One region of the Niveibacterium sp. COAC-50 genome, then DNA from elsewhere that is predicted to be linked to it. Evidence: riboswitches for the same ligand, from Rfam matches in the RefSeq annotation. Region 1 holds a riboswitch; the other holds the start of a gene.
What was found. Region 1 has a riboswitch for cobalamin ahead of HH302_RS07610 (TonB-dependent receptor domain-containing protein). Riboswitches for the same ligand answer to the same signal wherever they lie in the genome.
Positions count from the first base shown of each region.

Region 1 (4,674 bases):
GGCGATCGACAGCGACCATTCGCCGTTCGACATGCGTACCGCCAGCGGCTTCGCTTTCGCCTGTGCATCCTCGCGTACATAGTCCATCAGTCGGATCAGGCTGCCCGAGCACAGCCGCGAAAACGGGTGCGCTACGAGCAAGGCAAGCGCTGCCTTGTCGGCGCCCAGCGCACATAGCAGCGCGAATTTGCCGGCCAGTGCAAGACCCAGTGCCACCGCCCCATAGGTGCCGAGCCGCGAATCCTTCATGATCGCGAGCACTTGCGCCTTCTCCCAGCCGCCGCCCAGGCCGTCGGCGGCGTCGGCGAGGCCGTCTTCATGGAAGCAACCGGTCAGGCGGATCGATATCGCCATCGAAATCAGCACCGCGACCGGCAGCGGCCATGCCTGCGCCGCAAGCCACAAGCTGGCGGCTGCAACGCAGCCGACGACCCAGCCCACCGCCGGAAACCAGCGCGCCGCGTGGTTCAGCCGCTCAGGCGAATACGGCACCCAGCGCGGCACCGGGATGCGCGTGAAGAAGCCCAGCGCAGTGAAGAAGAGTTCGAGATTCCAGCGCAGCATGCTCACGCAGCTATGCGGACTTTCCGCTCACGCCAGCCGATTCGAAGCTCGCCATCTCGGCCAGCATGGCGCAAGCCGTCTTCAGCAACGGTATCGCGAGCGCCGCGCCCGTGCCTTCGCCGAGCCGCAGATCGAGTTCGAGCAGCGGTTGCGCAGCAAGGTGCGCCAGCTGCGTGGTGTGACCCGGCTCTTGCGATCGGTGTGCGAACACGCAGTAGTCGCGCACCGCGGGGGCGAGCGCATGGGCGACCAGCAAGGCGCTGGTGACGATGAAACCATCCACGACGACGGTCATCTTCTGCCGCGCGGCTTCAAGGAATGCCCCCACCATCATCGCGATCTCGCAGCCGCCGAACTCTGCCAGCACGGTCAGCGCATCGCGGGGCGCGCCAGCGCGCTGCCAAGCCTGGGCCAGCAGCGCGTGTTTGCGTGCGAGGCCAGCGTCGTCGAGCCCGGTGCCGCGTCCGATCACGTCGGCCAGCGGAGCGCCGGTGAGGGCGGCGGTGATCAGTGATGCGCTCGCGGTGTTGCCGATGCCCATTTCCCCGAAGCCGATCGTGTTGCAGCCGGCGGCCGCCAGCTCGCGCACGATCCGCGCACCGGCTTCGATCGCGGTGTCGCGCTGGTCGTTGCTCAGCGCGGTGGTGTCGAGATAGTTCGCGGTGCCGGCGGCGACCTTCGCGCGCACGAAACGGGTGCCGTCTGCTCCGGTGGCGGGCAGATCGGAAAGCTCGCGTGCGACCCCGGCGTCGACCACGGAGAGCGCGATGCCAGCCTGGCGTGCGAACACGTTGATCGCCGCGCCGCCAGCGAGCATGTTGGCTACCATCTGCCAGGTCACATCCTGCGGGTAGGCCGACACGCCCGCCTTTGCCGCACCGTGGTCGCCGGCGAACACGACGATGTGTGGCGCACACACGGAGGGCGACGTGCTCTGCTGGATCAGGCCCATCGTCGCCGCGAGCGCTTCGATTCGCCCCAGGCTGCCCGGCGGCTTGGTCTTGCCGTCGATGCGGGCTTGCAGTGCCGCGCTCAGCGCGGTGTCGGGCGAAGTGATATCGGCGTACATGGCGGACGAATTCCGGGGCGGGCAGAAGGGGGCGGATGCTAGCACGCAGGGGCGGTTCGGCCTTTGCGCCGGGTGAAGCGTGCGCTTGGCGCTTGCCTCAGCCCTTCAGCACCAGCGGCAAACCCGCCGCAACGAACACGACGCGCTGCGCCATCGCGGCCACTGCCTGATTCAGTCGCCCCTGCGCGTCGCGGAAGGCGCGCCCGAGGGGTGTTTCGGGAACCAGCCCGAGGCCAACTTCGTTCGAGACGAGGATCACATGTCCGCCGCAGCGATTGAGTGCTGCGATCAGCTCGGCTGCCGCAGCTTCCCCCGCGGCATCGCCGGCGTCGTCTGGCGCGGCGAGCAGGCGGTTGCTGAGCCACAGCGTCAGGCAGTCGACGATCACGCAGTTGCCGGGGCGGGCCTGAACAATCAGCTGGCGTGGCAGGTCGAGCGGGGCCTCGATGGTCTTCCAGCGCGGGTCGCGTTCGGCCCGGTGGCGCGCGATGCGCGTGCGCATCTCTTCGTCGAGCGCTTCCCCGGTGGCAATCAGCGTCACCGGCAGTGCGCCGGCGGCGGCCCGTTGCGCTGCGTGGCGGCTCTTGCCGGAGCGCGCACCGCCGAGTACCAGTTCGATCATCGGAGAAACCTTTGCTGCGACGCGAAAGCGGCAATGTTAAACTGCCGCGCTTACTCCGGCTGCGGCCGGAGTTTCGTCTGAAAGGTGCCCCGGCGTGTCGCGCGCCAGGGTTAAACGGGAAACAGGTGCGTCCGCATGCGGACTATTCCTGTGCTGCCCCCGCAACGGTAGGCGAGAGCCCGGCGTCATCGGCCACTGGGATTGTTCCCGGGAAGGCGACGCAGGGCCGGCGCACATGCGCCCGCTCGCAAGCCCGGATACCGGCCCGTCAGACATCCGCAAGCGCCTTTGTGTCAGCAGGGTGTTTGCGCTGGAGGACAGGCCGCGGGGTGTCGGTTGATCAGCCTGAGCGCTTTGCGCCCTGCCTGCTCGTTTCCCCGTTGCGCTGTCCGTGTGCCATGTCCGGCACGCGGGGTCGCGTGCGCGGACGATCAGGGAGTTGCCTCTAAATGAAGTGCCTTCGGGTTTGCCCCGTCACCGCCGCCGTTCTCGCGGCGTTTTCCGTACCTTCGTTCGCTGCCGCGCCGGACGATATTCCCAGCAGCACGATCGTCGTCACCGCCACGCGGCAAGCGACGCGCATCGCCGAGACCCTCGCCGACGTGACAGTGATCGGCCGCGAAGAAATCGCCCGTGCCGGCGTCGCCGATCTGACCGAGTTCCTCGGCCGCCAGCCCGGCCTGCAGTTCTATTCCAACGGGGGGCCTGGCAAGACGGCGGGCCTCATCGTGCGCGGCGCGAGTGCGTCGCAAAGCCTCGTGCTGGTCGATGGCATGCGCATTGGATCCGCCACCAGCGGTGGCGCGTCGCTGGAACACCTGTCGCTCGACGATATCGAGCGTATTGAAATCGTCCGCGGCCCGGCTTCGGCGCTCTACGGCGCTGACGCGATCGGTGGCGTGATCCAGATCTTCACCCGTCGCGCGACGGAACCCTTTGCGGCGGATGCGTTTGCCGGCGTGGGCACCTACGGCACGCAGGAGTATGCGGCAGGGGTGTCGGGCAAGAACGGCGCGTTCAGCGGCGGCCTGCGCGTGACGCATCAGGAGACGAACGGCTATTCGGCGATTAACGATCCGGTCAAGCAGCCTTATAGCTACGACCCGGACGACGACGGCTATCGCCGCAACAGTTTCGCGGCCAATTTCGGCTGGAAGATCGCCGACGGTCACGCGCTTGAACTGACCGCACTGCAGAACAACGGCCGCAGCTGGTACGACGGCGGCATCGGTTTTGATTCGCATACCGACGTGAAGGTGGCGAGCTATGGCGCAAGCCTGCGTGATCGCTTCGCCGAGAACTGGGTCAGCACCTTGCGCTTTGGTCGCTCGGTGGACGACAGCCGTGACTACGCGATGTGGAATCCGACCGGCATGACCTTCCGCACCGAGCAGGACCAGGCGTCGTGGCAGAACGATGTCCGCATCGGGCCGGGCAGCCTGATGCTCGGCGCCGAATGGCTGCAGCAGCAGGCCAAGGCTGAAGGCAGCTTTGATCAGTCCCGCACGATCAATGCCTTGTTCGCTGGCTGGAGCGCCCACTACGGTGCGCAGCGCGTGCAGCTCAACGTGCGCCGCGACGACAACTCGCAATTCGGCGCGCATACCACCGGCACGGCCGCTTGGGGTTGGCAGTTCGCCGAGGCGTGGCGAGTGCGCGTCGGCGGTGGCACATCGTTCCGCGCGCCGACCTTCAACGACCTCTACTACCCCGGCTACTCGAATCCCAACCTGAAGGCCGAGCAGGGCCGCAGCGTGGAGACGGCCGTGGTGTGGGAGTCGGGCGAGGCCAAAGCATCGCTGACCGCTTACCGCAACCGTGTGAGCGACCAGATCGCGCTGGATGAGACCTGGACGCCACAAAACATTGCGCACGCCGAGCTGGATGGCGTCACCGCCGAAGCGGGCAATACCTTTGGCGCTTTCGTCGTGGATGGCTCGCTCGACTGGCTGCATGCGCGTAACCCGGATACCGATACGCAACTCGCAAGGCGTGCCGAGTGGCAGGGGGCGTTCAACGCACGCTATGTGCAGGATGCCTGGCGTGCCGGCGTCGAAGTGCGCTATGTCGGCGATCGCTACGACGACGCGGCGAACCTGCACAAGCTCGACGCCTACACCCTGGTCAATCTCGTCGCGAGCTGGAAGTTGATGCCGCAAACGCAACTGGAAGTGCGGCTCGACAACCTGTTCGATGAGCAGTACGAGACGGTGCGCGGCTACGGCACAGCCGGACGCAGCATCTTCGCGGGCCTGCGTTTCAGCACCCGCTGAGCGCAGGCATTTCGCTGGTGGGCCGGGGCGCGCGACAATGAGCACCCTTTCGATCGCAATCGCTCGTTCGCCGATGCGCCCTCGCCGCGTGCTGCTCGTATTGCTTGGCCTCGCTGCCGTGGTGCTGGCGGCGTTCTTCGCTGCAC
Region 1 is NZ_JABCJM010000002.1:32,287-36,960, reverse strand. Features, by position in the region: gene HH302_RS07625 (adenosylcobinamide-GDP ribazoletransferase) at 1-561, opposite strand, end outside; gene cobT (nicotinate-nucleotide--dimethylbenzimidazole phosphoribosyltransferase) at 575-1,633, opposite strand; gene cobU (bifunctional adenosylcobinamide kinase/adenosylcobinamide-phosphate guanylyltransferase) at 1,731-2,255, opposite strand; cobalamin riboswitch at 2,321-2,539, shown strand; gene HH302_RS07610 (TonB-dependent receptor domain-containing protein) at 2,705-4,528, shown strand; gene HH302_RS07605 (FecCD family ABC transporter permease) at 4,566-4,674, shown strand, end outside.

Region 2 (4,674 bases), 700 kb from region 1:
GCGAGACTTAACACCGACTGAAGCCGACTTAAGCGAGACTTAAGACTGCCACCGCGCGGCCGAGCGCGAGATCGAGCCGGGCGAGGCCGGCGGCATCGGGCGGCAGGCCGAAGCGCAGGCTTTCCGGGTAGTCGAAGCGCCGCACCAGCACACCCTGATGTGCCAGCGTGTGGGCGATTTCCGCCGCATGCTCAGTGCGTACCCACTGGAACAGCGCGTTGCAGCCGGTGGGCGGCAGGCCGTGGCGCGCGAGCAGGGCGCGCAGCGCTTCGGCCTGTTGCGGCAAGCGCTGGCGTTGGGTTGCCTGCCATGTGTGGTCGCCCAGCGCGAGCATTGCCACAGCCCGCGCCGGCCCGCTGACGGCCCAGGGGCCCAGCAGATGTGCCAGCCGGCCGCGCAGGGCCGCGTCGGCGAAGACAAAGCCGACGCGGGCGCCCGCCAGCCCGAAGAACTTGCCTAGCGAGCGCAGCACGATCAGCCCGCGCATGCCGGCATGGGTGACCAGGCTTTCCGCCGGCGTGGCGTCAATGAAAGCTTCATCGACCACCAGCCAGCCGCCGCGCGCTGCCAGCTGGCGGTGCCAGGCAAGCAGCTGGCCGATCTGGTAGCGCTCGCCGGTGGGGTTGTTCGGATTGACCAGCACCAGTGCGTCGAGCGCCGGCAGCAGGCTGTCGATCGTGTCCGGCTCGACGTCCTCAACATGGTGCCCGGCGCGCAGCCAAGCAGCGGCGTGCTCCGCGTAACTCGGCCCGACCACGCCGACGGCGCCGTGCGGCCGCAGCCAGGGCAGCGCCTGCAAGGCGGCCTGCGAGCCCGCCACCGGCAGCAGCGTCTCGCTGCCGTAGTACTGCGCGGCTGCGATTTCGAGCCCATCGTCCTCTTCCGGCAGGCGCTGCCAGCAGCTCAACGGCAGCGGCGGCACCGGCCAGGCGACCGGATTCACGCCGGTCGATAGGTCCAGCCATTGGTCGAGCGCAATGCCATAGCGGCGCGAGGCTTCGCGCAAGCGTCCGCCGTGCGGGCTCGCCAACTCAGGTGCCGATGCGGGTCGCAATGAGGCCTCCCAGTGTGATTGCCGCGAGCCACAGCAGCAGCGCGCGGCGCGTCAGGCGCAACGCCGCGTCGATGTCAGCCGGCGTGGCATCGCGGCCACGGCCCAGCGTCGGGCGGTGCTCCAGCTTTCCGTGATACACCGCCGGGCCGCCGAGCGCCAGCCCCAATGCACCGGCGCCGGCTGCCATGACCGGCCCGGCGTTCGGGCTGTCGTGTCGGGCCGCCTGGGTGTGCCAGCAATGCAGTGCGTTCGCGCAGCTCCCGGCGAGCGCATAGCCCAGCGCGGTGAGCCGCGCCGGGATCAGGTTGAGCAGGTCGTCCAGCCGCGCCGCGGCCCAGCCAAAGTGCAGCAGGCGTGGCGTGCGGTAGCCCCACATCGCATCCAGCGTGTTCGCCAGGCGGAACAGCAGCGCCCCCGGCGCCCCCGCGACGACGAACCAGAACAGCGCACCGAAAACCGCGTCGTTGCCGTTTTCCAGCACCGATTCGCAGGTCGCGGCGGCGACACCGGATTCGCTGAGCGCGGTGGTGTCGCGGCTGACGATCATCGACAAGGCCTGCCGCGCTGCCGGCAGCTCGCCGCGCAGCAAGGGTTCGGCGACGGCGCGGGCGTGCTCGGCGAGGCTGCGTGCGCCGAGTGCGAAGTACAGCACCAGCGCGCCGAAAAGCGTACCGGCCGGGGCAGGCAGGGCCAGCGCGCACAGCGCCACCGGCGGCAGCACCAGCACGGCCCAGCAGAGCAGACCGGTCATGCGCCCAAGGCGATTGCCCTGCCGGTTGCAGCGCACTTCAAGCGCCTGCGCCAGCCGGCCGAAGCCGACCAGCGGATGCCAGCGCCGCGGCTCGCCAAGCAGTGCGTCGAGCGCCAGCGCTAGCACCACGCTGGCCAGGGTGCTCATTGCGTGCGCCCTTGCTGCGCCTGGCTCATGTGCGCTGCCCGCGCGGCGCGGTGTGCGCCAGCATCGCAAAGCAGGCGTGCACACCGGTCGCCATGACGATCCAGAAAGCCGCGTTGCCCAGGTCGCCCGGCAGGTAGGTCGCCAGCCGTTCCGCGAACACCGCAAGCGTTGGTTCGGCGAAGCGGCCGGAGAAGAAGTAGAAGCTGCCGCTCGAAATCAGTTCGCAGATCACGACCCCGCCGAGCGCGCACACCGCCAGCCAGGGCAGGGTACGCACGGTGTCGCTGTGGCGCGCGGCGTACAGCCGGCCGGCACCCCACAGTGCCGCGTAGGCCGGGATCAGTGCCACATAGGCGGCACTGACGCAGAAATCGCTGACGCCTTGCCAGGCAATCGCGACATAGTCGAGCGAGAAGGCCAGGCCGAGCAGGGCAGGCAGCGCCGAGCGCGGGCGCAGATAGGCGCCGGCGAGGAAGAACACGGCCCAGGATGCGCCCGGCAGGTGCGCGAGCGAGGCAAGGTGATGGCCACGGCTGGCGGTCATCAGCAGAACGAGTGCGGTGGCGATGGCCAGTTGCGGACGGCGGGCGGGTGCGAGCATCGAATAACCCTTTCGGAGCGGACCGGGGCCACGGCGGGCCGGCACGGTCGCATAGCAACACCCCGAGGCAGCGCAACGCCCGCGCCACATCGGGAACGAACGGGCTGGCCGGAGGGAAGCTCGCGCAAGGGGATACACCTCACGCGGCATCGCCCACCCGCAATGCCCGCTGTCAGCATCAGGCCGGTCTCCGGGCTTGCGAGCGTGCCGGCTGGCACCGACGCAGCGCCTTCCCGTGTTGCCACAGTGGCGTCTTGCCGCGTCTTCACTCGCTTACCGTTGCGGGGGCAGCGCCGGAATGGCCCGAAGGCGCACCGGCTTCCCGTTTCACCCCTCCGGCGAACGCCATCGGGGCACCTGCTGCTGTAAGGGCTGAGTGTACCCGCACGGCGTGGCGGCGGCGAGCGCGGCGCGTGTGATCGGATCGGCACCGAAATCGATCGACTTGGCACGCACGGCGCCCTGCTCAGTGCCGATACTGATGACACCGAAACCCTGCAAGGAAGCCTGCCATGCAACTCAGATCCCTCGCCCTGATTGCCACCCTTATCGCGATGCCGGCCAGCGCGGCCGATTTCACGCTCAAGAGCGATGCGCTCGCGAGCGGCAAGCTGGCGCCCGCGCAGTACGCCAATGCCTTCGGCTGCAGCGGCGGGAATGTCTCGCCCGATCTGCGCTGGGACAACGCGCCCGCCGGCACCAGGAGCTTTGCGGTGACGGTGTACGACCCCGATGCGCCGACCGGCTCAGGCTGGTGGCACTGGGTGGTCGCGAACCTGCCGGCCGACACAAGCGCCTTGCCGGCCGGCGCCGGCAGCGCAGCGGGCAAGCTGCCGGCGGCCGCGATGCAGCTCAACACCGACACCGGCCAGCCCGGCTTCCTCGGCGCCTGCCCGCCGGTGGGTGAAACGCACCGCTACATCGTCACCGTGCATGCGCTGAGCGTGGAGCGCTTCGACCTGCCCGCGCACGCCACGCCGGCGATGCTCGGCTTCATGATGCGCAGCGTGACGCTCGGCCGCGCGTCGCTGAAGGCAACCGGCGGGCGCTGAGCGGCCCGGATCGGCGACACTGGCGGGCATCACCGCCCGCCACGCAATCCATGAGCCCCGAGATCCATACCCGCCCCGGCGTCGGCAGCACCGCGCGCATCGTGCAGCGCCAGGCGCTGCGTTTTGCGCGGGTGTTCATCGACACGCCGATCCTGATCTTCATCACGCACGGCGAGAAAGCGCTCAGCTGGGCCGGTGGCGACTGCGTGTTGCACGCTGGTGAGGCCCTGGCGATTGCCGGCGGGCAGCATTTCGATGTGACCAACCGCGTTGGCCCGGATGGCCACTACGAGGCTTTCTGGCTGGTGTGGGAACCGGCGCTGCTCGCCGCACAAGTTTGCGACGCGCCGCCGATCCGCGATGTGCTGGCGATCCATCCGCAGGGCGATGCGTTTGCCAACGCCTGCCTGCATGCGCGTGATGCGATCGCACAGCCCGACGTGGTGCCTGAAGGCGTTGCGCGCCATCGCATGGCCGAGTTGCTGGTGTGGCTCGCGCATCACGGCGGCCGTTTTGCCGAGGCACCGCCGCCGTCCTTCGTGCGGCGGGTGCGCGGCCTGCTCGACGCCGAGCCGGGCCGCGCGTGGAATACCGACCAGATCGCTGCTGCGATGGCGATCAGCGAAGCCACCTTGCGCCGCCGCCTGGCGGCCGAGGGCACCGCGCTGAGCGAACTGCTGGTCGATGTGCGGATGACGCGTGCAATGCAGCTGCTGCAATCCACCGCGATGCCGGTTACGCGCATCGCCGAGGCGGTCGGTTACGAGTCCGCGTCCCGCTTCGCGTTACGTTTCCGCAGTCGCTTCGGCTTTGCGCCCACAGCGATCCGCGGCCACCGCCGCGCAGTGGCCGAGCCGGCGTGAACTAGGGTTGTTGCGGGCTTGACCAGCCCGCACCCGCGGCACCACCATCGGCGACTCATCAGAACCCGTCGGAGAGCCCTACATGGACCGCAGCGCGCCGCAGATCACCTCCTTCCACCCGCCTCGTCGCGTGCTGATGGGCCCCGGCCCGAGCGATGTCCCGGCGCGTGTGCTGCAGGCGATGGCGCTGCCCACAGTGGGCCACC
Region 2 is NZ_JABCJM010000002.1:730,037-734,710, forward strand. Features, by position in the region: gene cobD (threonine-phosphate decarboxylase CobD) at 29-1,054, opposite strand; gene cbiB (adenosylcobinamide-phosphate synthase CbiB) at 1,032-1,952, opposite strand; gene HH302_RS10855 (hypothetical protein) at 1,978-2,553, opposite strand; cobalamin riboswitch at 2,717-2,929, opposite strand; gene HH302_RS10860 (YbhB/YbcL family Raf kinase inhibitor-like protein) at 3,066-3,605, shown strand; gene HH302_RS10865 (AraC family transcriptional regulator) at 3,656-4,468, shown strand; gene HH302_RS10870 (alanine--glyoxylate aminotransferase family protein) at 4,551-4,674, shown strand, end outside.
Region 2: another riboswitch for cobalamin. It lies ahead of HH302_RS10855 (hypothetical protein); the one in region 1 lies ahead of HH302_RS07610 (TonB-dependent receptor domain-containing protein).